4 regions of the Streptomyces sp. NPDC107528 genome follow, and region 4 is predicted to be linked to each of the others. Evidence: riboswitches for the same ligand, from Rfam matches in the RefSeq annotation. Region 4 holds a riboswitch; each other region holds the start of a gene.
What was found. A riboswitch is a leader RNA that binds a small molecule or an ion and turns the genes downstream of it on or off. The one in region 4 is predicted to bind cyclic di-AMP.
Positions count from the first base shown of each region.

Region 1: linked by a shared signal. The riboswitch ahead of ACZ7L5_RS38765 (C40 family peptidase) and the one ahead of ACZ7L5_RS00445 (M23 family metallopeptidase) in region 4 are both predicted to bind cyclic di-AMP.
Region 2: linked by a shared signal. The riboswitch ahead of ACZ7L5_RS16885 (M23 family metallopeptidase) and the one ahead of ACZ7L5_RS00445 (M23 family metallopeptidase) in region 4 are both predicted to bind cyclic di-AMP.
Region 3: linked by a shared signal. The riboswitch ahead of ACZ7L5_RS12180 (LysM peptidoglycan-binding domain-containing M23 family metallopeptidase) and the one ahead of ACZ7L5_RS00445 (M23 family metallopeptidase) in region 4 are both predicted to bind cyclic di-AMP.

Region 1 is NZ_JBVKAV010000015.1:87,125-94,053, reverse strand. It holds gene pcrA (DNA helicase PcrA) at 1-1,939, opposite strand, end outside; cyclic di-AMP (ydaO/yuaA leader) riboswitch at 2,305-2,473, shown strand; gene ACZ7L5_RS38765 (C40 family peptidase) at 2,482-3,648, shown strand; gene ACZ7L5_RS38760 (tellurite resistance/C4-dicarboxylate transporter family protein) at 3,894-4,880, shown strand; gene ACZ7L5_RS38755 (hypothetical protein) at 4,858-5,211, opposite strand; gene ACZ7L5_RS38750 (C40 family peptidase) at 5,658-6,728, shown strand; gene ACZ7L5_RS38745 (response regulator transcription factor) at 6,799-6,929, opposite strand, start outside.
Region 2 is NZ_JBVKAV010000004.1:681,718-688,646, reverse strand. It holds gene ACZ7L5_RS16895 (PrsW family intramembrane metalloprotease) at 1-1,083, shown strand, start outside; gene ACZ7L5_RS16890 (aldo/keto reductase) at 1,103-2,047, opposite strand; gene ACZ7L5_RS16885 (M23 family metallopeptidase) at 2,244-3,269, opposite strand; cyclic di-AMP (ydaO/yuaA leader) riboswitch at 3,281-3,438, opposite strand; gene ACZ7L5_RS16880 (PP2C family protein-serine/threonine phosphatase) at 3,668-4,771, opposite strand; tRNA gene ACZ7L5_RS16875 (tRNA-Met) at 4,875-4,948, opposite strand; gene ACZ7L5_RS16870 (dihydrofolate reductase family protein) at 5,047-6,180, opposite strand; gene ACZ7L5_RS16865 (MarR family winged helix-turn-helix transcriptional regulator) at 6,229-6,744, shown strand; gene ACZ7L5_RS16860 (GTP cyclohydrolase II) at 6,860-6,929, shown strand, end outside.
Region 3 is NZ_JBVKAV010000003.1:510,459-517,387, reverse strand. It holds partial or broken gene ACZ7L5_RS12185 (alpha-galactosidase) at 1-1,649, shown strand, start outside; cyclic di-AMP (ydaO/yuaA leader) riboswitch at 1,957-2,114, shown strand; gene ACZ7L5_RS12180 (LysM peptidoglycan-binding domain-containing M23 family metallopeptidase) at 2,119-3,057, shown strand; gene ACZ7L5_RS12175 (SGNH/GDSL hydrolase family protein) at 3,321-4,106, shown strand; gene ACZ7L5_RS12170 (TetR/AcrR family transcriptional regulator) at 4,203-4,823, opposite strand; gene ACZ7L5_RS12165 (Glu/Leu/Phe/Val dehydrogenase dimerization domain-containing protein) at 4,895-6,073, opposite strand; gene ACZ7L5_RS12160 (MBL fold metallo-hydrolase) at 6,267-6,929, shown strand, end outside.
Region 4 is NZ_JBVKAV010000001.1:110,369-117,297, reverse strand. It holds gene ACZ7L5_RS00460 (bifunctional acetate--CoA ligase family protein/GNAT family N-acetyltransferase) at 1-223, opposite strand, end outside; gene ACZ7L5_RS00455 (HPr family phosphocarrier protein) at 414-695, shown strand; gene ACZ7L5_RS00450 (GntR family transcriptional regulator) at 908-1,603, opposite strand; gene ACZ7L5_RS00445 (M23 family metallopeptidase) at 1,805-2,587, opposite strand; cyclic di-AMP (ydaO/yuaA leader) riboswitch at 2,601-2,762, opposite strand; gene ACZ7L5_RS00440 (M16 family metallopeptidase) at 2,975-4,363, opposite strand; gene ACZ7L5_RS00435 (M16 family metallopeptidase) at 4,360-5,739, opposite strand; gene ACZ7L5_RS00430 (DNA gyrase/topoisomerase IV subunit A) at 6,286-6,929, shown strand, end outside.

The sequences.
Region 1 (6,929 bases), on a different contig from region 4:
TGTGCAGGGTCATCAAGGTGATGACGCCGGAGCCGTCCTCGTCCTCGTCCGGGATCTGGTCCGAGTCGGCGACGAGCGCGACCCGCTCCAGGAAGGCCGCGAGTCCACCGGAGGCCTCATCCTCAGCCGACTCCTGCTCGAACTCCAGGGCCACGGCCGCGAGTTCCTGAAGGTTCTCGATGCGGGTCTCGTCCTGAGGGTCGGTGGAGGCCTGCAACTCGGCCAGATACCCGGTCCGTTCGAGGATCGCTTCCAGGACGGTCGCCGGCCCCACGCCGGACTCGACGATCGTACGGAGGTCCTCCATCAGCGTGTTGAAGCGCCTGACGGCGTTGGTCGACCGCGCGGCCATGCCGTACGCCTCGTCGACCCGGCGCAGCGCCTGCGGGAAGCTGATCTTCTCCCGCTGTGCAAGCGCGTCGATCATCGCCTCGGCACGATCGCCGATGCCCCGCTTGGGGACGTTAAGGATCCGCCGCAGCGGTACCGAGTCCTCGGGGTTGGCCAGCACGCGCAGGTAGGCCAGGACGTCCCGGACCTCCTTGCGCTCGTAGAACCGAACCCCGCCGACGACCTTGTAGGGCAGGCCGACGCGGATGAAGATCTCTTCGAAGACACGGGACTGGGCGTTCGTCCGGTAGAAGACGGCGACGTCACCGGCCTTCGCATCGCCCGCGTCCGTCAGTCGGTCTATCTCCTCGGCGACGAACTGCGCCTCGTCGTGCTCGGTGTCCGCGACGTAGCCGGTGATGCGCGCGCCCGCGCCCGCGTTGGTCCACAGGTTCTTGGGGCGCCGGGACTCGTTGCGCTCGATGACCGCGTTGGCGGCGGTCAGGATCGTCTGGCTGGAACGGTAGTTCTGCTCCAGCAGGATGGTCGTCGCGTCCGGGTAGTCCTCCTCGAACTGGAGGATGTTGCGGATGGTGGCGCCCCGGAAGGCGTAGATCGACTGGTCGGCGTCACCCACCACGCACAGCTCGGCGGGCGGGATGTCGGCCTCGCTCGGCGGCACGTCGACGGGGTGCTCACTGGTACCGACGAGCTCGCGCACCAGCGCGTACTGCGCGTGGTTGGTGTCCTGGTACTCATCGACCAGTACATGCCGGAACCGCCGGCGGTAGTGCTCGGCGACGTCCGGGAAGGCGCGCAGCAGATTGACCGTCGTCATGATCAGGTCGTCGAAGTCGAGGGCGTTGGCCTCCCGCAACCGCGACTGGTACAAGGCATACGCCTGCGCGAGGGTCTTCTCGAAGCCGTCCGTCGCCTGGGCGGCGAAGTCCTCCTCGTCGATCAGCTCGTTCTTCAGATTGCTGATCTTGGCGCTGAACGACTTGGGCGGAAACCGCTTGGGGTCGAGATCCAGATCACGACACACGAGCGCCATCAGCCGCTTGCTGTCGGCGGCGTCGTAGATCGAGAAGGACGAAGTGAACCCGAGCTTCTTGCTCTCACGCCGCAGGATGCGCACGCACGCGCTGTGGAAGGTCATCACCCACATCGCGTTCGCGCGCGGGCCGACGAGCTGCTCGACGCGCTCCTTCATCTCACCCGCGGCCTTGTTGGTGAAGGTGATCGCGAGGATCTGCCCCGGATGCACATTCCGCTCGGCCAGCAGGTACGCGATGCGATGGGTGAGCACACGCGTCTTGCCCGACCCGGCACCGGCCACGATGAGCAGCGGGCCGCCGGAGTGGACGACGGCCGCACGCTGGTTCTCGTTCAGCCCCTCCAGCAGCGCTGCCGCATCCAGGGCCGGGCGCGGGGCGCCGTCGCGGTAGTAGTCGTCCCGGTCCGGCGGCACGTCGAACTTCCCGCCGAACAGATCGTCCGGAACCGGCTCCGGAGCGTGTTCGTCCTCGGGCGGCGGCGGATGCTCGTCCGCATGGGCCCGCGGGGCCTGGAGGTCCGCCAGGAAGCTGTCGTCAAAGAGGCTGCTCATCGCTCTCCGAGTCTAGGGCGCCCCACTGACAGCCCGCCGCCGCCCCGAGAACATCACCTGTTTCAGCACTCACCGATCTTCAGAACCCACGCACCCCGGACACCCCCCTCACCCTCCACAACCACCCCATTACGATCCGCAACGCCCCGAAGCCAACCGATCCAAGTCAGCCGATATGCCCCCAAAGCCCAAAACGCATGCAACTGACCACCAACCCATACGCATCGACCGCGATCCCCGACACACATCGCCAAGGTCACGAAAATGTATCGGGCATATCGAACATCAACCTTCACAGGGGCCACACGAGTTGGCTACCGTGCCGGACAGGCCGTACGACCCCCACCGGCGAACGACGCCGGGCCGCACGGCCTCCGCCGAGTCCGGAGCGCCGCCGTGCACCCGGAGCCGGGGACCCACCGAACTTGGGGTGAATCGGCCCGACTCCCGCCCGGGGAGCGGCCGTAGGGCAACCCTTCCGAACCATCCGCCCGAACCCGACAGCTAACTCGGTAGGCGGAGCATGGAAGGAGTCGCCTCCCTTGGCGTCGCACCGCAAGTCGCGTCCCGCTGGAACGCGCGTAGCAGGCATACGGACCCCCGCCCTCGCCACGGCGGCCCTCACCTCCGTCGCCCTGCTGTCCCAGACGGCCAACGCGAGCCCCTCGACGGACGACAAACCGAGCCTCGAGGAGGTCGAGAAGAAGGTCGACGACCTCTACCGCCAGGCGGAGTCGGCGACCGAGAAGTACAACGCGGCCAAAGAGAAGACCGCAAAGCAGCGCAAGCGCGTCGACACCCTCCTCGACGACGTCGCCCAGCGCACCCAGAAGCTCAACGACGCGCGCGAGGAACTCGGCCGCAACGCAGCCGCCCAGTACCGCACGGGCACCTCGGCCCCCGACACGGCGACCTTCCTCCTGGCGGACACCCCGCAGGACTACTTCGACCAGACCCAGCTGATGGACCGCATGACGGGCCGTCAGAAGGAATCGGTCGACGACTACTTCACCCAGCAGTCCGCGACGATGAAAAAGCGCAAGGAGGCCACCCAGAGCCTCGAAACGCTCACCGAGTCGCAGAACGACCTCCAGACGGCCAAGTCCACCGTCCAGAAGAAGCTCGCCGACGCACGCGAACTGCTCTCGAAGCTGACGGCGGAGGAGAAGGCCCGCCTCGCCGCGATCGAGAAGCGCAAGCAGGAGGAGGCAGCCCGCAAGGCGGCGGAACTGGCCCGGCAGCAAGAGGCGGCCGAGCGTCGGCGCCAGGAGGCGGCGCAGCAGCAGGAGAGCGACGACTCCTCGTCCGACTCGTCCTCCTCCGACTCGTCAGCGTCGGACTCCTCGTACGCCACCAAGGCCGAGAAGGCCCTGGCCTTCGCCCGCTCCCAGGTGGGCAAGCCGTACGTCTGGGGCGCCACCGGCCCCGACTCCTACGACTGCTCCGGCCTCACCCAGGGCGCCTGGAAGGCCGCAGGCGTGGACATCCCCCGCGTCACCTACGACCAGGTCAACGCCGGCACCACGGTCTCCCTCTCCAGCGCCAAGCCCGGCGACCTGGTCTTCTTCTACGACGACATCACGCACGTAGGCCTCTACATCGGCAACGGCATGATGATCCACGCCCCGAAGCCCGGCGCGTACGTCCGCGAGGAGTCGATCTACTACGACGGAGAGTCGTCGATCCACAGCGTGGTCCGCCCGGCCTGACGAACACACGCGCGCGTGGCGCACATCCTCCGCCACGCGCGCGTAGTGGTGCGGCAAACGCACCCGCGCACGGCGGCACGGCCCCGACCCACCCCACACCCGAAGGCGCTTCCCGAACGCCACTCACCCGAGCGGGCCGCCACAGGGACCCGTCGCTCAACCGTCGCGCGGCAGACGTGCATTTCACCCCACACGCGCGCGTGCCCCCACCCGCCCCGCACCCCCCACTCCCTAGCATCGACCCCATGCCCGCCCCCACGACCACCCCCGCATCCCCCCTCCACACCTGGTGGTCGCAGAGTCCCCCCACAGCCGGCGCCGCCGTCATGGCAACCGGCATCCTGTCGGTCGCCCTTCACCAGACCGGCTACGAAACCCTGTCCCGAATCGCCCTGGCCCTCGCCTGCGTAGCCTGGCTGGCTCTCGCGGGCGGCTTCACCGCAAGGCTCCTCTGGGACCGCGCCAGGTGGCTGAAAGAGGCAGCCACCCCCGCCGCCCTCACCGCCATCGCCGCGACGACGGTTCTCGGCACCCGCTTCGCCACCCTCGGCTGGCAACCCCTCGCCAAGGCCCTACTGGCCCTGGCGGCCCTGCTCTGGCCGGGCCTCCTCATCGCCGTGGTACTGCGCTGGCACCCCCGCATGCCCGGCGCGGTCTTCCTCGGCTGCGTGGCCACGCAGGGCCTCGCCGTCCTGGCCGCAACCCTCGCCGCGACCGAGTCCACGGCATGGCTCGCCCACACGGCCCTCGTCCTGTTCTGGCTCGGCCTGGTGCTCTACGTCATGGCGCTGACCCGCTTCGACCTGCGGCAGGTGGCCAGGGGCGCCGGCGACCACTGGGTGGCGGGCGGCGCCCTCGCCATCTCCGCGCTCGCCGGCTCGAAGCTCATGTCGGCCGACAGCCCCGGCCTGTACCTCTGGAACGAGGACGACACCGACGTCCTGCGCACGGTGACCGTCGCCCTGCTCGTCCTGGACCTGGCCTGGTACGCCGTCCTGCTTCTCGCCGAGATCGCCTGGCCACGGCCGCGCTACGACGTACGCCGCTGGGCAACCGTGTTCCCCATGGGCATGACGGCCGCGGCGGCCCTCTCCGTCGCCACCGCAGTGGACGTGTCGTGGCTCAAGACCCCCGGCGAGGCGCTGCTGTGGATCGCCGTCGCGGCTTGGCTGGCGGTCACGGCAGGCGCAGTACTGAGCTACACCGCGGTCATGTCCACAGAACGGCGATGAAGACGTTCACCGTGGTCAGCAGCCCCACCAACCCGAAGAGCCGCTTGTCCACCGTCTCCTCGTCCCGCTTCACATACACCAGCCCGAGGATCACGATCAGCAGCGCCAGCTTCACGCCGATCTTGATGTTGTTGACGGACTGATCGTCCGCCTGGTTGAGGCCGACGAGGATGACGCCGGTGACCAGCATGGTCAGCGCGCCGTGCAGCATCGCGGGCACGAACCGGGCGGTGCCCTGGCCCATCGCCTTCATCTGGGTGAAGAAACCACCCAGCAACGCGGCGATACCGATGATGTGCAGACCGACGAAAAGGTGGATGAGTACGTCCATGGGGCCGGAGCCTAATCAGCCCCGTCAAGGCACCCACCACCGCCCCGGCCTTGCATATATGCGCCCCATAGCACTCCGCAGCCCCCACCCGCCTCCCATTCCGCCACATCGGTCAGCACACAGCGTGAACAAGACGCCCTCATCCTGCGATCACGCTCACTTACGGTCACCCAACGATCCGCTCCCGGCACTTCCGCACAACGCGTTACCACCCCGACACACGCAGGTTTAGCGTCCTCCACCAGGTGACCGGCTCCCCACCGCCGCCCGGGCCAGGGGCGGCAGTCGGACACCACCGCCGAGAAAGGTCCGGCGGCGGCCCGCTCCCCCTGTGTGGGCCGTCGCCGGACGCGTCATCCGCCCGCGGGCAGTCGTCCGTCCGCTCCCCAGGCTGTCGTGGCGGACGTGCGGGACGAGGCGGTCGTACGAAAGGACGTGCAGTCCACGTGGCAGCGCACCGAAAGCCCCGTCAGCGCTCGGTCGGCGGCAGTACGGCCCGCACGGCCTGGACGATCGCCCTGGCGGGCGCGGCGACGGCGACGGGCTTCGACGGGACCGGTCACGCCGAACCGCAGCTGACACCGGCCCAGGTCAAGGCGAAGGTGGACAAGCTGTACCACGAGGCGGAGGTCGCGACCGAGAAGTACAACGGCGCGAAGGAGAAGGCGGATGCCGCCGAGCGGCGGATCAGGTCGCTCCAGGACGAGGCAGCCCGCAAGACCGAGAAGCTCAACTCGGCGCGCGAAGCGCTTGGTTCGATGGCCGCGGCGCAGTACCGCGACGGCGGCGTCGACCCTGCACTCCAACTCGCGCTCTCCAACGATCCCGACCGCTACCTCGACGGCGCGGAGTTCGCCGAACGCGCCGGCAATCGTCAGGCGGCATCCGTCGCGAGCGTCCGCAGGCAACTACGCGAGATCGAGCAGCTACGCGGCGCCGCGCGCGTCGAGCTGACCTCCTTGCAGTCCCGCCAGGCGGAACTGCAAGGGCACCGGAAAACGATCACCGACAAGCTGGACGCCGCCCGCACTCTGCTCACCCAACTGACCGCCGAGGAGCGCGCCCGCCTCCAGAGCGGGAGCGGCTCCACCGACCGCGCGGCCCGCTCCTCGACAGGCTCCCGAGACGCCCTGACCGCTCCCGGCTCGGCCACGGCACAGGCACCCAACGCCCGTGCCGCGTCAGCCATTTCGTACGCGTACTCAAAACTGGGCAGCCCCTACGTCTGGGGCGCGACCGGCCCCAACGCCTTCGACTGCTCCGGCCTCACCCAGGCCGCGTACCGCTCTGCGGGCCTCTCCCTCCCCCGCACGACCTACGCCCAGATCGACGCCGGCCGCCGCGTCTCCCGCTCGGAACTGCTCCCGGGCGACCTGGTGTTCTTCTACTCCGGCATCAGCCACGTCGGCCTCTACATCGGCAACGGCCGGATGATCCACGCCCCGAACCCCTCGGCCCCGGTCCGGGTGGCCCCACTCGACGAGATGCCGTTCGCAGGGGCCACGCGCGTGGTGTGAACCGGCCCGGCCCGGCCCGGCCATACCCCGGCCCGCCGCGGACCTCGGCCCGCCGAACCGGAGCCCGGCATCACACCAGCCGTCGCGCCGTGGCCCACCGCGTCAGCTCGTGCCGATTGGACAGCTGAAGCTTTCTCAGAACCGCCGACACATGGGACTCGACCGTCTTGACGGAGATGAACAGCTGCTTGGCGATCTCCT
Region 2 (6,929 bases), on a different contig from region 4:
CCGGGCCCGTGGCGCAATCTGCTGTTCTCCTTCGCCTGGGGCGCCTGCGCGGCGGCGCTGATAGCGATCGTCGCCAACAGCTTCGCGACCCGATGGATAGCGACCGCGACGGCCGATCCGTCGCACGCGGACACCCTCGGCGCGACCGTCATAGCGCCCGTGGTGGAGGAGATCGCGAAGGCCGCGGCCGTCCTGCTGGTCTTCCTCTTCCGCAGGCGGGACTTCACCGGCATCGTCGACGGCGTGGTGATAGCCGGCGTCACCGCCACCGGTTTCGCCTTCACCGAGAACATCCTCTACCTCGGTACGGCCTTCGGTACCGACCAGCTCTCCGGCGACGGCGGCATCGCCTCCGTCACCGCGGCGACCTTCTTCGTCCGCGTGATCATGTCGCCCTTCGCGCACCCGCTCTTCACCGTCCTGACCGGCATCGGCTTCGGCATCGCCGCACTCTCCGGCGAGCGGCAGCACGCGCGGCGCGTCCTCCTCCCCCTCTCCGGGCTGCTGCTCGCCATGGGCATGCACGCCCTGTGGAACGGCTCGTCGTCCTTCGGCGAGTTCGGGTTCTTCGCGGTGTACGCGGCCTTCATGGTGCCCACGTTCGGGCTGCTCACCTGGCTGGTGATCTGGACCCGGCAGCGCGAGCTGAGGACCGTGCGCGAGGAGCTGCCCGCCTATGTCGTCACCGGGTGGCTGTCGCCGAGCGAGCCGTACGCACTGGGCTCGATGCGGGACCGGCGGGTGGCCCGGCAGTACGCGCGCCGCCACGGCGGGCGGACGGCGGCGCGGGCCGTGGCGCAGTACGAGGCCTACGCCACGTCGTTGGCGTTCCTACGGCACCGGGGACGCCGCGGGCGGGCCGGCGCCGACTTCGTCGTACGGGAACACGAGTTGCTGCACGAGCTGTGGCGACGCCGGGAGGTCGCACGGCCGGCACTGGAGCACGCGGTGGCCGCGGCGCGGGTCTGGCCGCCGGCTCATGGGTACGGGGCGCCGCCCGGTCACTGGCAGCCGTACGGGAGCGGGTACGCGGGATACGGGGCGGCGGCGCCCTACCCCGCGTACAACCCCTATCGGACGTGACCGTGGGGCGGCGGGAGGATCATGCCGACGCCGCCGTGAGCCTCCCCAGTTCCCCCTCCGTCAACGTCAGCTCCGCCACCCCCAGCAGCGCCGGCAGCTGCTCCGGCGTCCGTGCCGAGGCGATCGGGGCCGTGACCGTCGGCTGGGCCGCGAGCCAGGACAAGGCCACCGCGGCCACGGGTACCTCGTGGGCGGACGCGATCTCGTCCAGCACCGCCAGCACCCTGCGGCCCCGCTCCGTCTCCGCGTGCTTGCCGGCGCCCTGGGCACGGGGACTGTCCACGGCCGTACCGGCGCGGTACTTGCCCGTGAGGAACCCGGCCGCCAGGGCGAAGTACGGGACCGCCGCCAGGCCCTGCCGTTCGGCGAGGTTCTGGAGTTCGCCCTCGTAGGTGTCGCGGGAGACCAGGTTGTAGTGGGGCTGGAGGGCGACATAGCGAGCCAGGCCTTCGCGGTCGGAGAAGGCGAGGGACGCCTCCAGCCGCGTCGCCGAGATGTTGGAGGCGGCGATGTCGCGCACCTTGCCCGCCTTCACCAGCTCGTCCAGCGCGCCGACGATCTCCTCGACCGGCACTTCCGGCTTGTCGAAGTGGGTGTAGTAGAGGTCGATGTGGTCGGTGCCGAGGCGACGCAGGGAGGCGTTTGCGGCCGCCTTGATGTTGGCGGCGGTGAGGCCCTGGAAGTCGGGATGCTGGCTGACCTTCGTGGCGATCACGATGTCCGCCCGGTTGCCGCGCGCCTTCAGCCAGTTGCCGATGACGGTCTCGGACTCGCCGCCCACGTTGCCCTCGACCCACGCCGAGTACGAGTCGGCCGTGTCGATGAAGTTGCCGCCCGCCTCGGTGTACGCGTCGAGGACGGCGAAGGACTGGGGCTCGTCGGCGGTCCAGCCGAAGACGTTGCCACCGAGGCAGAGCGGGAAGACCTCGAGGTCGGAGGAGCCGAGCTTGCGTAGAGAAGTCATGCTCGACATCAACGTCCGTGATGGAGGCCGATCTTCCGGAAGGGCCGCAAAGTTCCCGTAAACAGGCGAACCCCGGCGCTGCGGATACCGGCAGGCCTGACGTCGGGGGGACGCCGTCAGGACTGCCGAGGATCGGAGCAGGAAGCCGGGGTTCAGAAGTGGCCGAGCCTCAACAGGCGCACGGGCCGTCAGGACTTCAGGGCGTGAGCCCCTTGCCGCGCAGCCACGCCAGCGGGTCGATGCCGCTGGAGCTGCCGCCGGGGTGCACCTCGAGGTGCAGGTGGGCGCCGGTCACGTTGCCCGTGGCGCCGACGCGGCCGATGACGTCACCGGTGTTGACCTTCTGGCCGACGCTCACGCTGATCGAGGACTGGTGCGCGAACCAGACCTCGGTGCCGTCGTCGAGGGTGAGCTCGGTCTTGTAGCCGTACGAGCCGTCCCAGCCGGCGAACGTGATCGTGCCGCTGTGCACGGCCTTGATCAGCGTCCCGGTGGGCGCGGCGAAGTCGAGGCCCGTGTGGTAGCCGGAGGACCAGTAGGCGCCGGCCTGCCCGAAGGTCGAGGTGAGGGTGTACGAGGAGGTCGGCAGTGTGTACTGCTTGGCCAGCTCGGCGAGTCGCTCGGCCTCGGCCTTCTTGCGGGCCTCCTCCTCGGCCTCGGCCTTCGCGGCGGCGGCCTTGGCCTTGGCTTCCTTCTCCGCCTTGGCGGCCGCGTCGGCGGCCTCCTTCTCGGCGGCGGCGACCGCGGCTGCGGCGGCCTTGCTGTCGATCTGGTCCTGCTGGAACTCGGCCTGCGCGATGATCCGGCTCCGCAGCGCCTCACCGGCGTCGGAACCGCCCTGCGCGGTGTCCTCGGAGGTCTCGCCCATGGTGCTGAGCGCGGTGGCCGCGTCCTCGGCGGGGTCGGAGGAGTCGTCCGAGATCAGGGGCAGGTCCGGCATGGTGATGGCGACCGGCGGCTTGCCGCTGTTCGCGCTGGCCATGCCGCCCGCGCCGACGGCGGCTATGACACCGACGCCGAGGACCGTGGAGCTGCGGGCGAGTCCCCCGCCGCGCTGCTTGGAGACGCGATGCCTGCCGCGTACGGGACGAAGGGACTCCGCGGTGGGGTTCCACTCCTCGAAGGGGCCCTCGTCGGTGCGGTCGCGGTCGTAGCCGAAGGTGTCGGTATTGCGCTGACTCGGCACGAACGGGGCTTGCGGGGCAGGCCGGTTGGACGCCACGTGGGCGTACTCCTTTCCTTCCTTCTCGCCTACCGGGTTAGCTGACGGGTTCGGAGCAGGAAGGTCTCCTACGCGCGTATACCGCCCGTGAGTTCACGGTGGTATTTGCGCGATTCACCCCAAGGTGGTGGTTCCCCGGTTCCCTTTCGAGATTCGGCGCGTGCGCACGGAGCCGACTCTTGTGACGGCTGGGACGACCGCGCTGCGTTATCGAACGTTAATAGACCCGGGGTGCTGATTCCAAGCTGTTCCACTTGATCATTAACGATTTTCGCCCGGACTTACGGGTCATGAGCGGCCTAAATCGGGCGAGTTGGCCAGACCTCAGGCGTCACACGGGTATTGACGGTATGTCAGTTGTTATGCGGAGGGGGATCACCCGGTCACGGCCGGTGACATCACGGCCGCCGTACGGCGATGAGGGCCATGTCGTCCGCCATCCCGCCCCCCGAGTGCCGCCGCACCTCCGTCGCGAGGACGCCGAGCAGCGCGGCCGGCTCGCGGCGGGCGTTGGCGCGCCCCGCGAGTCCCGCCTCGGGGTCGTAGAAGCGGTCGCCGGCGTCCCGTGCCTCGCTCAGGCCGTCGGTGTACAGGAGCAGCGTGGCCCCGCTCGGGCAGTCGGCCTCCTGGGCCCGGTCGGGCCAGACGCCCAGGTCCCGCATGCCGAGCGGCAGTGCGGGCTCGGCGGCGGGCAGCGCGCGCACGGTGCCGTCGGCGTGCAGCAACAGGGGCGAGGGATGCCCGCGGTTGACGAGGCGCACGATCCCGCTGCCGTGCGGCAGCTCGGCGAGCACGACGGTGGTGAACCCCTCGTCGGACTCGGCCCACTCGCGCCGGTCGCGCTCGCGGGCCAGCGCCCGCTCCAGGCGCAGTGCCACCGCCTCCAGCGTGGCCTCCTGCTCGGCGGCCTCCCGGAAGGCCCCGATGACCACGGCGACCGCGCCCACCGCCCCGATGCCCTTGCCGCGTACGTCCCCCACGACGACCCGCAGGCCGTGCGGGCTGTCCTGCACGGCGTACAGGTCGCCGCCGATGGACGCGCCCTCCTGCGCCGCCTCGTACCGTGCCGCGATCTGGAAGCCGCCGATCCGCTCGGCGGGCTGGGGCAGTACGGCGCGCTGGGCGGCCTCGGCGATCTCGCGGGCGGAGGCGAGGCGTTCGTCGCTGCGGCGGACGAGGATGTTGATGAGGACGGCGAGGACGGAGACGGTGACCACGGTGACCAGTTCCGTGATCGCCCCGGCCCGGGGCAGGCCGCCGCGCACGATGCGCAGCACGAGCAGGGCGGTGACGGCCACGATGCCCGTGAGTACGGTGCCGCGCTGTGAGTAGAGCGGGGCGGCGACCAGGGGTGCGGCGGTGAAGAAGGGGGCGCCGGTGAAGTCCGTGGGCGTGACGGAGTCGTACACGCATCCGGCCGCGATCAGCAGGGCGGGGAGCAGCCGGACGAACCGGCGTGCGTACGAGATCCGCCGTTGCTCCACCTCACCAGGGTTGCCGATGCGGGAGCGCGGGGCGAGTGGTGAGGGCCGACCGGACGAGCGGCGCGGTCGGGGGGAAAACACTCAGGGCCGGAACTGATCAGTTCCGACCCTGAGTCATCAGTAGCGGGGACAGGATTTGAACCTGCGACCTCTGGGTTATGAGCCCAGCGAGCTACCGAGCTGCTCCACCCCGCGGCGATGACTCAATAGTACGCCATCCGCAGGACAAGATGCACACGCGTTTCCCCGGCCCCGCCCTGAACGGTGTTTTCCGCACCCGTCGGGCGGGGCGGTCAGGGCAGCAGATGCCCATTCGGAGCCTTGGCCCGCCCCTCGTATTCCGGCAGGACCACGACATCCGCTCCCTCCCCCGCCAGCAGCCCGCTCCCGTCGGCCCCCGCCACGAAGGTGTCCGGCTCCCGCCAGGCCGTCACCACCCGCCGCACCCCCGCATCGAGGATCAACCGCGCACAGGGAACCGGCCGGGACGCCCGATGTGTGCAGGGCTCCAGGCTCGTGTAGACCGTGGCGTAAGTCACCCGAGGGTCCCCCGCCGCGATCTTCGCCAGCGCAGCCTCCTCCGCATGCACCACGGGATCGCCGCCCTCCCGCGAGTGCCCCCGCGCCAGCTCCGTGCCGTCGGCCGCCACCACGACCGCCCCGACGCTGAAGGCCGTCTCCGACGGCGGGCACTGCGCGGCCAGATCGCAGGCCACCGCCAGCCAGCTCCGGTCCGCGGCGGACGGCAGGACACCCGCGCCGGGCGCCGTCGGCTCGTAGCGCATCAGCACGACGTCCTCGATCTGCCGCGTCTCGACCAGCCGCAGCCGACCGCCCTGGTAGCCGCCGGGCCCGAACAGCCGGGGCGCGTCCGGGTCGCCCACGAACAGGGGCGCCAGCACCAGCTGCACCTCGTCCGCCAGCCCCTGCTGAAGGAGCTGCGTGTGAATGGTGCCGCCCCCCTCGACCATCAGCCGCTCGACGCCGCGCACCTCGCGCAGGTGCCGCAGCAGGCCCCGCCAGTCCAGGTCGGCGCCGAGCGCGACCACGTCCGCCGCGACCGGCGCGCGGCGCAGGCGCGCCGCGCCCTTCTCCGTCGTGTAGACGATCTTCTCGCCGCCGGTGTGCCAGAAGTTCGCCGTCGGGTCGAGCTCGCCGGACGCGCTGACCGTGACCTTGAGCGGAAACTCCGGTTTCCCGGCCGCCACCCGCGCGGCCCGCCGCTCGGCCGAGTTCACCAGCAGCCGCGGGTTGTCCGCGCGGATCGTGCCGGCGCCGATCAGGATCGCGTCCACGGACGCCCGTACCTCGTCGACCCGGTCGAAGTCGGCCGGGCCGGAGAGCAGCAGGCGCTCGGGGGTGGTGTCGTCGAGGTAGCCGTCCAGCGAGACCGCGGCGGACAGCAGGACGTAGGGGTACGACGGCATCGGCACGCTCCGCTTGGTTCAAGTTTGAAACAAACCTACACTGGTCGCATGACGACTCGCTGGCTCACCCCCGAGGAGCAGCGCGCCTGGCGCGCCTACATCGCCTCCGCCGCCCTCGTGGAGGACGCGCTGGACCGGCAGCTCCAGCAGGAAGCCGGCATGCCCCATCTGTATTACTCCATCCTCGCCACCCTGTCCGAGGCTCCGGAGCGGCGGCTGCGCATGACCGACCTGGCGGAGGGCCTGAAGATCACCCGCAGCCGGCTGACGTACGCCGTGACGCGCCTGGAGAAGGACGGGCTGGTGCGGCGCGAGGACTGCCGCTGGGACAAGCGCGGCAGCATCGCGGCCCTGACCGAGGAGGGGATGCGCGTCCTGGAGCGGGCGGCCCCGGGCCATGTGGAGACCGTACGGGCGCTGCTCTTCGACCGGCTGACCCCGGAGCAGGTCGGGCAGCTGGAGGAGATCTTCACGGCGGTGGCCGGGGGCTTCCAGGGCGACACCGCGCACGCCACCGCGGAGGACGTGCCGTGGCGGCGACGGTCCAGCAAGCCATGTTCGTGACGTACGCCACAGGTAACTCATTGCTTCAAATTTAAAGCATGGGATAGGGTCCTGTATCGAGGTTCTGCTTCAAATCTGAAGCAGCTGGCCCCCGCACGGAACCCGGAGAACCCGCATGCCCGACTTCACCGCCGCCGCCACCCAGCGCGCCCGCGTCCGGGTTCCGCTGCGCTTCCAGGACGGCT
Region 3 (6,929 bases), on a different contig from region 4:
GGAGCTGCTGCGCGCCGACTCGGCCGCCTGGACGCTGCCCGACCGGCAGAGCTGGCGGTTGTCCCAGCTGCACGGCCGCTGGGGTGCCGAGTCCCGGCTTGCGCAGGGTCCCCTCAACTACGGTGAGAAGGTCATCGGCAGCCGCCGCGGACACACCGGGCATCAGCATCTGCCCTGGGTCGCGCTCGACACGGACGCAACCGAGGAGCGCGGCGAGGTCTACGGCTGCGCTCTCGGCTGGTCGGGATCCTGGCGCATCGCCGTGGCGCAACTCCCCGACGCGCGCGTGCAGATCACCGGCGGTGCCGGACACGACGACTCCGGCTTGCTGCGCCTGGCGGCGGGGGAGTCCTTCACGACGCCCGTCTTCGCCGGCCTGTGGAGCGACGGCGGCTTCGGCGGGGCCAGCCGCGCCTGGCACGCGTTACCAGCGTGCGTTCGTGATCCCGGACGCGGACCGGGACCGGCCGGTGCTGTTCAACTCCTGGGAGGCCACGGAGTTCGACATCTCAGAGGAGCAGCAGAGCCTGCTCGCGCGGCGGGCCACGGCCATCGGCGTCGAGCTGTTCGTCGTCGACGACGGCTGGTTCGGGAAGCGCACCAGCGACCGCGCCGGGCTCGGGGACTGGACCCCCAACCCCGACCGCTTCCCGTCCGGGCTCAAGGCGCTCGCCGAGTATGTGCACGCACTCGGCATGCAGTTCGGCATCTGGGTCGAAACGGAAATGGTAAATCCGGACAGTGAGTTGTATCGCGCCCATCCTGAATGGGTTCAGCATCAAACGGTACGAAAGCGGACGGAACTCCGCAATCAACTCGTACTGAATCTCGCGCGCGACGACGTCCAGGAGTACCTCTGGGAACAGCTCGACGGGCTACTCTCCAGTGCCCCGATCGACTATGGAGTGGGACTTCAACCGCTGCTTCACCGACGCCGGCTGGCCCGGTGAGGCATACCCGCAGCGCCTGTGGGTCGACCATGTCCGCGCCTTGTACGGCCTGCTGGACCGGCTGCGCGCCGCTCACCCCGGCGTCGCCTTCGAGTCCTGCTCGGGTGGCGGCGGACGGATCGACCTGGGCGCGCTCAGCCGTACCGACCAGGCGTGGACCTCGGGCAACACCGACCCCCTCGACCGGCTCGCGATCCAGCACGGCTTCAGCCAGATCCAGTCGGCGAGGGCCATGGCCGCCTGGGTGACGGACAGCCCGAACGCCATGCTCAACCACCGGGCCGCCACCCTGCGCTTCCGGTTCGTGAGCGCCATGGCCGGCGTGCTCGGCGTCGGCGGCGACCTCACCCGGTGGACCGAGGGCGAGCTCGCCGAGGCAGGGAGTGGGTGACGCTCTACTAGGAGATCCGGCCCCTGGTGCAGCACGGCGACCTGTATCGGCTGCGGCCTCCGAAGGGCGGGCCGAGTGCGGTGCAGTACGTGCTCGGTGACGAGACGGTCGTCCTGGCCTGGCTCCAGGCCCAGAGCTACGGCGAGCCCGCCCCGGCGCTGCGGCTGCGCGCCCTTGACCCGACAGAATCGTACGAATGCCTTGAAACGGGCGAAGTTCACCGAGCGGCTGTATTGGCGCATCACGGACTTCGCACCGGCCTACGGGGTGACCTTGATGCGACGGTTATCCGACTGCGTCGCATCTAGGAGTTCTGTCCTAATTGGCGCCTTCATTCCAACTCGCTCTGGAGTAAAGGGAGCTGGAGAAGTGTCACGTGAGGAGCGTCATATTCGTGACCGTGCGTCGCTCGTCATGTTCACGTAATTCACATGCTTTTCGAGGGGTTTTGAGTCCGGCGACGTCCGCATAATTCACGGAGTGTGACCGGTAATTCCCACAAGGGATCAACAGGAACGCATTCGGACGGAACCCCTCACTTGTTCCCGTGCGTCTTTCTCGCTTACGTTCCACACCAATCCGGACGGACGCCTAATCCTGCCGCCGACCGGATCCCGCGCTAACTCACCCGTACCCGGCAGGAGCGGGGGACCCACAGGTACAACCGCCTGTTCCGGTCTCCGGAACGGCTTGGGGTCAAGTCGCGTCCCGACGCGACCGGGCATCTCCAGCCCGCACCCGACAGCTCACCTCGCAGGCGCCGGAGAGGAATTCGCCATGCCCGCGAAGGGTAAGCATCGCCGCCCGAAGTCCCTGCGCTTCACCCGCTCCATCGCCGTCGCCGGAACCGGTGGCGCCGCTCTCGCTCTCCCGCTCATCGGAGCCACCGGCGCCCACGCCGCTCCCTCTCAGTCCGTTTCGGAAAAGGCCGTTCAGTCCGCTCCGGTCGCCGAGAAGAAGGCCAGCGACAAGAAGGCGGACGCGCGGACCTATTCGGTCAAGGTCGGCGACTACCTTGCGAAGATCGCCGACGACCAGAACGTCAGCGGTGGCTGGAAGAAGCTCTACGCCGACAACCGTGAGGCCGTCGGCGCGGACCCGGCGCTGATCCACCCCGGTCTGAAGCTCACCATCGGCGGCAAGCAGGCCGAGAGCGCCCCCAAGTCTTCGTCCGCGCCCTCGTCTTCCTCCTCCGCGCCTTCGAAGTCGTCCTCGGACACGACCGCCTCGAAGTCCTCGGCGTCCAAGTCCGCCGCGTCGAAGACCACCACGACCGCGCAGAGCGCCGACAACGCCGGCGCCTCCAGCGGCTTCTCCGCCCCCCTCGACGGCGCCACCCTCGGCACCGCCTACAAGGTGGCGGGCAGCATGTGGTCCAGCGGCTACCACACCGGTGTCGACTTCTCCGCCCCCACCGGCACCCCCCTGAAGGCGGTCGGTGCGGGCACCGTCGTCTCGGCCGGCTGGGGCGGCGCGTACGGCAACCAGGTCGTCATAGAGCTCGCCGACGGCCACTACGCCCAGTACGCCCACCTGTCCTCGCTGTCCGTCTCCAGCGGCCAGTCCGTGACGGGGGGCCAGCAGATCGGACTCTCCGGCGCGACCGGCAACGTCACCGGCCCGCACCTCCACTTCGAGATCCGCACCACCCCGGACTACGGCTCGGACCTGGACCCGGTCGCCTACCTCCGCTCGAAGGGCGTCTCCATCGGCTGACGCCTGCCGCGGAACCACCTGCCTGACACGCTGCCGAAGGCCGGACCCAGATCCCCGGGTCCGGCCTTCGGTCCGCGCGCACACGGCTGCATGGCGGTTGCGCCCACAACACCCCTCATCAGAGGGTTATTCCACGTTTGGTGAACACTTTAGGAGTGGCTTATCTCACCGCTCGTCAACCCCGTCCTACGGTCGCGTAGGTCACATTCGAAGGTGAATCATGGGCCGACGTGGCAGACGATTCGAAGAGTGACAGCAGATCAGTGATCGGGTCGTACGTTGCGGTGGGGGACAGCTTCACCGAGGGCGTCGGCGACCCCGGCCCCGACGGGGCGTTCGTCGGTTGGGCCGACCGGTTCGCGGTCCTGCTCGCGGACCGACGACCCGAGGGCGACTTCAACTACACGAACCTCGCCGTGCGCGGCAAACTGCTCGACCAGGTAGTCGAGGACCAGCTTCCGAAGGCCGTCGAACTGGCCCCGGACCTGGTCTCGTTCTGCGCGGGCGGCAACGACATCATCCGGCCCGGCACCGACCCCGACGAGGTCGCCGAGCGCTTCGAGCGGGCGATCGCCCGGCTCACCTCCGAGGTCGGCACCGTCATGGTGACGACCGGGTTCGACACACGCGGCGTGCCCGTGCTGAGGCATCTGCGCGGCAAGATCGCCACGTACAACGGTCATGTGCGGGCCATTGCCGACCGGTACGGCTGTCCGGTGCTCGACCTGTGGTCCCTGAAGACCGTTCAGGACCGCCGGGCCTGGGACCATGACCGGCTCCACCTGTCTCCCGAGGGGCACACGCGTGTGGCGCTCCGCGCCGGCCAGGTACTCGACCTGGAGGTCCCGGCGGACCCGGACCAGCCCTGGCCCCCGCTCCCGCCCCGCGGCACGCTCGACATCCGCCGCGACGACGTCCAGTGGGCCCGCGAGTACCTGGTGCCCTGGATCGGGCGGCGCCTGCGGGGCGAGTCGTCGGGGGACCATGTCACGGCCAAGGGCGCGCTGTCCCCGGACGACATCAAGATGCGGATCGAATCGGTGGCTTGAGAGCGGTTCGCGAGCGACCCGTATGCGGTTCGCGGGTGACGTGCAGATGTGGGCCGTACCAACGTGTGATCGGTGCGGCCCACGCCTACGCCGGCGTCAGCGTGTCGACGCCGTCAACGCCTCCCGCTCCAGCCCCAGTTCCCGGGCGAGCGCCTCGTCCACCCACTCCTGGGCACGCGCGCGTGAGACCGCGCCGCGGTACGACGTCATCTGCACGGCGAGCCCGTCGAGGAGGGCCGTCAGGCGCAGGGCCGCGCCCATCGGGTCCGGGCAGTGGAACTCGTCCGCGGCCACACCCTCCGCGATGACCTCGGCGAGGGCCGCCTTCCACTGTCGGTCGAGGTCCCGCGTGACCTCCTGCAGCGCGGGTTCGCGCAGCGCCGCCGCCCAGCCCTCGATCCACAGCCGCCAGCCCTTGGCCTGGCCGGTCGGCGCGTACCAGCGCACGGCCGCCCGCAGTCGGCGCAGCGCTGTCGTACGACGTCCGAGGACCCGTCGCAGGCGGGCCAGGTCGTCCTGGGCCGCGTGCGTGAACGCGGCGGCGACCAGCTTCTCCTTCGTGGCGAAGTGATAGAGCACCAGCGCGTTGCTCACCCCGAGCGCCGCGGCCACGTCGGCGATCCTGACCGCCGCAACGCCCCGCGCCTCTATCTGCTCCACGGCGGCACGCAGCAACTCCTCACGCCGCTCCGCCACGCTCAACCGCACTCTTGCCACCCGGCCACCCTAAAGCCTTGCCGCCGGCAGCTCCCGGGCCACGGTCGAGTCGGGCCCCGGGGTCTTTGCCGTCACCGGAGTTGGCCGAACCGCTCGGCGATCACCGGCAACCGGTCCTCAGCGATGGCGTGCGCGGCGGCCCGAGGTGTCGTCCCGTCGGCCTCCGCGCGGGCCAGGGTGAGGTCGGTCAGGGCGCGCATCGAGCGTCGCGTGTGGGCGAACGCCTCGTCCGCGTCCGGGCCGACGTCGCCGAACAGCGTCCACCACCACCAGGCGTTCGTGGCCGAGTTGACCACGACGTCCGGCAGCACGGTGACGCCCCGCGCGGCCAGCAGCAGCTCCGCCTCCGGCCGTACGGGCATGTTGGCCGCCTCGGCGATCCAGCGAGCGGTGATCCGCCCCTGGTTGGCGGCGTCGATCACATAGGAGACGGCTGCGGGGACCAGCACCTCCGTCTCGGCCGACAGCCAGGCGTCGCCCGGCAGTTCGCGGTCGCCGGGCCGCAGCGCCGCGCGGTCGACCGTGCCGTAGGCGTCCCGTGCCGCCAGCAGTGCCTCGATGTCGAGGCCCGCAGGGTTGGCGATCGTGCCCTTGATGTCGGCGACGGCCACGACGGTGAGCCCCGCGCGCCTGAGGAAGCGCGCCGTGGCCCCGCCCATGGTCCCGAGCCCCTGCACGGCGGCCCGCGTCCGCCAGTACGGCACACCGGCCCGGTCCAGGGCGGTGAGCACCGCCTCGGCGACTCCGCAGCCGCCGACCAGCTCGTCGAGCCCGATGCCGTCCACCTCGACCGCGAACGCGTCCGCGAGCCGCGTACGGGCGCCGGCCTCGTCGCGGAGCAGCGGATACACGGCCTGGACGGACGACACGAGCCCCGCCTCGGCGGCCGCCCGGTCCACCACGTCCTGGGAGAGCCCGAGGTCCTCGCCCGTGGTCCAGAGGTTCTCGATGTAGGGCCGCATGGTCCGCAGATAGCGCACCAGAACCCCGTACGCCTCCGGATCGCGCGGATCGCAGTCGATGCCGCCCTTGGCGCCGCCCAGGGGGATGTACCGGGCCTCGGGGTCGTAGTGCAGGGCTTCCTTCATGCTCATGCCGCGGGCGAGCCCGGTGACCTCGTCGAGCGTGCAGCCCGGCCGCATGCGCAGCCCACCGCTGGACACGCCGCGCACCAGCCGGTCGATGACCAGGAAGCCCTGACGGCCGGTGACGTGGTCGGTCCAGGTGAGCGACAGCAAGGGCGTGGTCATGAGGTCTCCGGGGTGGGGGAGGGGAGCGAGCGAGGGCCGCGTGCCGCGCGCGGCTACTGAACGATGGGTCAGTATCCGAGGATGGGTGAGGACATGTCAATGTGGGGCGCCCGGGATTAGGGACAGGGGCGTCCGGGGTTGTCGGAGGGGCCGACCATAATGGAATTTCTCACCGACTCCACCTGGAGGTACCGTGGCCGGTTTCCGTTTCCCGAGCTCCGGGCTGCGTGCCCTGCGGCCCGAGGCCTTCGGGGTGGACCCGAGCGGTGAGCGCATGGCGCGCATCCGCAGATCACCGCACTTCCGGGACGGGGTCTTCCAGAACCCCGGGGGCGCCGCCCGCACCAGACCGTCCGGTTCGATGCTGGAGTTCGCCAAGGTCTTCTTCGACCGGGACACCCGGCCCCACCGCGTCCCCAAGGGCACGGTGCCGGTGCACCCCACCAGCTATGCCGACCTGGCCAAACCGCCCGTCGACGGGCTGCGCCTGACCTGGATGGGGCACTCCAGCGTCCTCGCGGAGATCGACGGCCACCGGGTGCTCTTCGACCCCGTGTGGGGCGAGCGCTGCTCCCCCTTCCCCTTCGCCGGGCCCAAGCGGCTGCACCCCGTGCCGCTGCCGCTCGCCCAGCTCGGGCCTGTCGACGTCGTCGTCATCTCCCACGACCACTACGACCACCTCGACCTGCCCACGATCAAGGCACTGGTCGGCACGGACACGCTCTTCGCCGTACCGCTCGGCGTCGGCGCCCACCTCGAACACTGGGGCGTCTCGGCCGACAGGGTGCGTGAGCTGGACTGGCACGAGACGACGAAGGTCGGCGGCCTCAGCCTGACGGCCACCCCCGCACGCCAC
Region 4 (6,929 bases):
AGTCGTGGTGCGTGAAGCGGTGGACGTCCTTTGCGGACAGCCGCGGGTAGGGCGCGAAGAAGCGGTAGTACTTCGACTCGTCCGACACCTGCTCGTAGAAGCTGACCAGGCGCTCGGCGTCATCAACGGTGATGGGGCGGATGCGCGCGGTGCCGCCGTCGCGCAGCACCACGTCGGCTTCCCAGTGGGCGGGGTACGCGTGCCTGTCCGAGGCGCTCTGCATGGGGCCCAGAGTACGGCTCGCGTACGACAACGGCGCGAGGCAGTCTGTTCAGGACGTACGTGGGGTCGAGGCCGCGACCCGACGGTCACCTCAGGAGGGGACGTTCGTCGGACGTTCGTCCAGTTCCGTCGTGCTTCACGGGTGTGGGAAACTGGTCTAGACAACCCTGAGAACCGAAGGGCAGCATCACATGGCTGAGCGCCGCGTCAACGTCGGCTGGGCCGAGGGCCTCCACGCCCGCCCCGCCTCCATCTTCGTCCGAGCCGCCACGGCCACAGGCGTCCCGGTGACGATCGCCAAGGCCGACGGCAACCCCGTCAACGCGGCCTCCATGCTGGCCGTCCTGGGCCTGGGCGCCCAGGGCGGCGAGGAGATCGTCCTCGCCTCCGACGCCGAGAGTGCGGACGCCGCCCTCGACCGTCTGGCGAAGCTGGTCTCCGAGGGCCTCGAGGAGCTGCCCGAGACGGTCTGACGGACCTGAGCGGGACCTCCCACAGCAAGCGGTGAAGCCGCGCTCGCCTTTCCGGCGGGCGCGGCTTCACTGTTTTCGGCACTGGGTTCGTGTTTTCGAGCAGGCGCTCCCACTTTCGAGGCGGGCGGGCCCGAGAATTACCTGCACATCCGAAAATGGGCAGCGAGAATTCGCCGCCTCCGAATATCTCCTCTTTGTATACGGCGCCCGTGTTAATGCCGCAGGCTCGGCATGTTTACGGGATGTTGCGAATTCCTCACACGCTCCGTGCGATCACGGCGGGAGCCGAAGCGCAGCCGGTGCGCGGAGATCGAGCGCTCGGTGTGCAGCGCCGTGATCGCGCGGGCGCGCTCGCCGTCGCCGCGCGCCACCGCGTCCACGATCGCGCCGTGCTCGGTCCAGGACTCCACGGGGTCGGCCGGCGCCTCGACGGCGTACATCCAGGCGATCTTGTGGCGCAGCTGGGTCAGCATCGAGGTCAGGGCGGGGCTGCCGGAGGCCTGGGCCAGCGTCTCGTGGAACCAGCCGCCCAGGGAGCGCAGATCCTCGCTGTTTCCCCGCCTGGCCCGCTCCTGGCCCAGCCTGACCAGGCCGCGCAGGACCTTCAGATGGGCCTCGGTGCGCCGCTGGGCGGCCCGGGAGGCGCCGAGCGGCTCCAGGAGGGTGCGCATCTCCAGCAGGTCGGCGGCCTCCTGCTCGCTCGGTTCGGCAACGCACGCGCCCGCGTGCCGCCGGGTCACCACGAAGCCCTCCGCCTCCAGGGTGCGCAGGGCCTCGCGCACGGGGACTCGGGAGACGCCGTAGCGGCGGGCGAGGAGTTCTTCGGTGAGCCTGCCACCGCGCGCGTGGACCCCGGCGACGATGTCGTCCCGGATCGCGGTGCATACCGAGTGCGCCGGAATACGCATGACCGACCTCCGCCTTAATCCCCGTGAAACGTCGACGAATGACGTGTGTTCAGTGACTCTATTGCAACCGGCCGGAATTTCCGACGGCGGGCCGGAATCCATGGATATTTTTTGGACAGCGGGCCGTTCGAAACGCCGAAAGCCCCGGCTCGGGGAGCCGGGGCTTTCGGAAGACGCGGTGTGAGCGTCAGAGGTGGGGCGTCAGAGGTTCACGCCGTGCGAGCGCAGGTAGGCGACGGGGTCGATGTCGGAGCCGTACTCCTGCGTCGTGCGGGCCTCGAAGTGCAGGTGCGGCCCGGTGACGTTGCCGGTGGCGCCGGACAGGCCGATCTGCTGACCGGGGGTGACGGTCTGCCCCACCGAGACGGCTATGGACGACATGTGGCCGTACTGGGTGTAGGTGCCGTCGTTCATCTTGATCACGACCTGGTTGCCGTACGACCCGTCCCAGCCGGCCTCCACGACGGTGCCGGAGGCCACCGAGTGGACCGAGGTGCCGCTGGCGGCATGGAAGTCGACGCCGGTGTGGCTGCCGGAGGACCAGAGGGCGCCGCCGGTCTTGTAGCCCGTGGAGACGTACGAGCCGGAGATCGGGGCGACGTAGGACAGCAGGCGCTTGCGCTCGGCCTCGCGGGCGGCGCGCTCCTTGGCCTCGCGCTCCTTCTTCGCCTTCGCGGCCGCCTTCTTGCGGGCGGCCTCCTCGGCGGCCTTCTTGCGGGCCGCGGCCTCCTTGGCGGCCTGCTCCTGGGCGGCGGCCTGGGCGTCGATCTGGTCGGCGATCGAGTTCTCGACGGAGACGACCGGGATGAGGCCGGTCTGTTCGACGGCCGGTTCGGCGGCGAGCGCCGGGGCGGCCAGGGTGCCGATCACGCCGGTGGCGGTGAGTGCGGCGACGCCCGCGGCGCGGGCGGTGGTGCGTTCGAAGCGGCTGGGACGACGGTGCTTCCCCGCGGGACGCTTCCCGGTGGCGCAGGTGAACGCCATGAAGTGGCTGGTCCTTTCCTTCCTTCTCGCCTACCGGGTTAGCTGACGGGTTCGGAGCAGGAAGGTCTCCTACGGACCCCCTCGCGGCTGCGCGGGCGTCCGATTCACCCCAGGGACTTCATGGGTCCCCGGCTCCCCTGGCTCGCGCCGTACGGGGACTCGGCGATGGCTGTCCGGTGCCGCGGGCGCGGCGCAGTGCCTGACGGACAGCCCGGAAGACGCTAAACGGGGCATCTTTCAATCCCCAAACGGATCCTGCCTTTTGTAGTGCATCCCACAGGTCAGACAGGCAACCTCTCCCTCAATTCGGGCATAAAGGGGCCCTGGTGACTCTTCCGTCACCAGGGCCCCTACGCGTGCGGCCGTCTCCGGCGCCGCGCCAGTCCCCTACTCGGCCGCCACGACGCTGACTTCGCCGATGCCGAGGGCCTCGACGGGCTCCCGGATCTCGGCCGCGTCGCCGACGAGGATCGTCACCAGGCGGTCGACCGGGAAGGCGCTCACGGCCGCAGCGGTCGCCTCGACGGTGCCGGTGGCGGCGAGCTGCTGGTACAGCGTCGCCTGGAAGTCGTCGGGCAGGTTCTGCTCGACCTGGTCGGCCAGCGTGCTCGCCACGGCCGCGGCGGTCTCGTACTTCAGCGGCGCCACCCCGACGAGGTTCTGTACGGCGAAGTCCCGCTCGGCGTCGGTGAGTCCCCCGTCGGCGACACCGCGCAGGACCTTCCAGAGGTCGTCCAGGGCGGGACCGGTGTTCGGCGTGTCCACGGAGCCGCTGATGGCGAGCATCGCCGCTCCCGAGCCGTCCGGGGCGGAGCGCAGGACCTGCCCGAACGCGCGCACACCGTAGGTGTAGCCCTTCTCCTCGCGCAGGACCTTGTCCAGGCGGGAGGTGAGGGTGCCGCCCAGGCAGTACGTGCCGAGCACCTGCGCGGGCCAGACGCGGTCGTGCCGGTCGGGGCCCACGCGACCGATCAGCAGCTGCGTCTGGACGGCGCCGGGACGGTCCACGATGACGACGCGCCCGCTGTCGTCCGCGGTCACCGGCGGGACCGGCCGGGGCTGGGCCGGAGAGCCGGTCCAGGCGCCCAGGGTGTCACCGAGCAGGGCGTCGAGGTCGACGCCGGTGAGGTCGCCGACGACCACGACGGTGGACGTCGCCGGGCGCACATGCCGCTCGTAGAAGGCGCGTACGCCCGCGGAGTCGATGCCGGCGACCGTGTCCTCGGTGCCCTGGCGCGGGCGGGACATGCGCGAGGTCGCCGGGAACAGCTGCCTGGACAGCTCCTTGGCGGCGCGGCGCGAGGGGTTGGCCAGCTCGTGCGGGATCTCGTCGAGGCGGTTGCGCACCAGGCGCTCCACCTCGGTGTCCTCGAACCCGGGCGCCCTGAGCGCGTCGGCGAGCAGGCCGAGTGCCTTCGGCAGCCGGGAGACGGGCACCTCGAGGCTGACGCGGACGCCGGGGTGGTCGGCGTACGCGTCGAGCGTGGCGCCGCAGCGCTCCAGCTCGGCGGCGAACTCCTCGGCGGTGTGCTTGTCGGTGCCCTCCGAGAAGGCACGCGCCATGATCGTGGCGATGCCGTCCAGGCCCTTCGGCTCGGCCTCCAGCGGCGTGTCCAGGAGGACCTCGACGGCGACGACGCGCTGGCCGGGGCGGTGGCAGCGCAAGACCGTCAGGCCGTTGTCCAGCTTGCCGCGCTCCGGTGCCGGGAACGCCCAGGGCCGGGCCTGGCCCGCCTGGGGCTGCGGGTGGAACTCCATGCTGGCGAGCTCGGTCACTGCGCCGACTCCTCGTTCTCGTCGGTGGTCCCGGCGGGTGCGGCCCCGTCGGCGGCGGCTTCCAGGTCCTCGGCCTCGTCGGCGACCGGCTCGTACACCAGCACCGCGCGGTTGTCGGGACGCAGACGCGCCTGGGCGACCGCCTGGACCTCCTGAGCGGTGACGTCGAGGACGCGCTGCACGGCGGTGAAGGCGAGCTGCGGGTCGCCGAACAGGACGGCGTACCGGCACAGTTCGTCGGCGCGGCCCGCGACCGTGCCGAGCCGGTCCAGCCACTCGCGCTCCAGCTGGGCCTGCGCGCGCTCCATCTCCTCGGCGGTGGGGCCCTCCTGCGCGAAGCGGGCGAGCTCCTCGTCGACGGCCGCCTCGATGACCGGCACCTCGACGTCGCCGGACGTCTTCACGTCCAGCCAGCCCAGCGAGGGCGCCCCGGCCAGGCGCAGCAGGCCGAACCCGGCCGCCACGGCCGTACGGTCACGGCGTACGAGCCGGTTGTAGAGGCGGGAGGACTCGCCGCCGCCGAGGACGGTCAGCGCCAGGTCGGCCGCGTCGCACTCGCGCGTGCCGTCCGTCGGGAGCCGGTAGGCGGCCATCATCGCGCGCGCGGGCACGTTCTCCTCGACGACCTCGCGCAGCTGCTCGCCGATGGTGTCGGGCAGCGAGCCGTCGCGGGGGGCGGGCTTGCCGTCGTGGGACTCGATGGAGCCGAAGTACTTCTCGACCCAGGCGAGCGTCTGCGCCGGGTCGATGTCGCCGACGATCGACAGGACGGCGTTGTTGGGCGCGTAGTAGGTGCGGAAGAACGCGCGGGCGTCCTCCAGGCTGGCCGCGTCCAGGTCGGCCATCGAGCCGATCGGCGTGTGGTGGTAGGGGTGCCCGTCGGGGTACGACAGGGCGGTCAGCTTCTCGAACGCCGTGCCGTACGGGACGTTGTCGTAGCGCTGCCGGCGCTCGTTCTTGACGACGTCGCGCTGGTTCTCCAGGCCCTCCTCGTCGAGCGCCACCAGGAGGCTGCCCATGCGGTCGGCCTCCAGCCAGAGCGCGAGCTCCAGCTGGTGCGCGGGCATGGTCTCGAAGTAGTTGGTGCGCTCGAAGCTCGTGGTGCCGTTCGGCGAGCCGCCCGCACCCTGGACGAGCTCGAAGTGGCCCGTGCCCTTCACGCTGCTCGAGCCCTGGAACATCAGGTGCTCGAAGAGGTGGGCGAGTCCGGTACGGCCCTTGACCTCGTGGCGGGAGCCGACGTCGTACCAGAGGCAGACGGCGGCGACCGGCGTGAGGTGGTCCTCGGAGAGCACCACGCGCAGGCCGTTGGCCAGGCGGTGCTCCGTGGCGGTGAGGCCGCCGGATTGTGCCTCCGGTGTGGCCGTGTGACCCATGGGCAAGGTGTCCTTCCGGTCGCGTGCACTGCGTTGTGTCGAGCGGTTCGTGCTCCGTTCCTGCCACTGTATGCAGCGTCCGAAGGGTCGGCGAAGTTCCCGGTCGGAACGCCGTGCCGGTATGCGGGTGCGTCCGGGCCCGCGACGACACGCGCGACGGCCCTCAAGCACGGCTCGTCGTCCTGTCCCGCGGACCTGCCGAACGGGGCGGGCCCGGCACGCGCCGACCGTGTCCAGGGGGCTCAGGCGGGCCCGCACACCCTGCGACCTGGCACTGTGCCCGCCGATCACTCCGGCGGGTGAACGGTCTCGCGGCGCGCGCTTGCCTTCGGCCCGTCCGGTCGCAAGAACGGTCCCGGACAGTGATGTTCGCTTCTCGCCCCGCCCCTCTGTCGCGGTGGAGGCCCGGCGTCGGCGACACTTCTGCGATGCCGGGTCGGAGCCCAACATCGGGTCCTGGTCGGTGGTTGTCAGTGCCGCGGTCCACAATGGTCCGCGTCAGATCCGCAGACGCTCGAGCGACCAGAACCAGAGGAGCCGGCAGCGATGGCCCGCCGCAGCACGAAGAACCCGCCGCCCGAGGACTCGTACGAGGAGAAGATCCTCGACATCGACGTCGTCGACGAGATGCAGGGCTCCTTCCTCGAGTACGCGTACTCGGTCATCTACTCCCGCGCCCTGCCGGACGCCCGCGACGGCCTCAAGCCGGTGCACCGTCGCATCGTCTACCAGATGAACGAGATGGGCCTGCGCCCCGACCGCGGCTATGTGAAGTGCGCCCGCGTCATCGGCGAGGTCATGGGTAAGTTGCACCCGCACGGCGACGCGTCGATCTACGACGCCCTGGTGCGCATGGCCCAGCCCTTCTCGATGCGCGTCCCGCTGGTCGACGGCCACGGCAACTTCGGGTCCCTGGGCAACGACGACCCGCCGGCCGCCATGCGGTACACCGAGTGCCGGCAGGCCGATGCGACCAGCCTGATGACCGAGTCGATCGACGAGGACACGGTCAACTTCACGCCCAACTACGACGGCCAGGAGCGGGAGCCGGTGGCGCTGCCGGCCGCCTTCCCGAACCTCCTGGTCAACGGCGCGTCGGGCATCGCTGTCGGCATGGCCACGAACATGCCGCCGCACAACCTCTCCGAGGTCATCTCGGCCGCCCGCCACCTGATCCGCCACCCGAACGC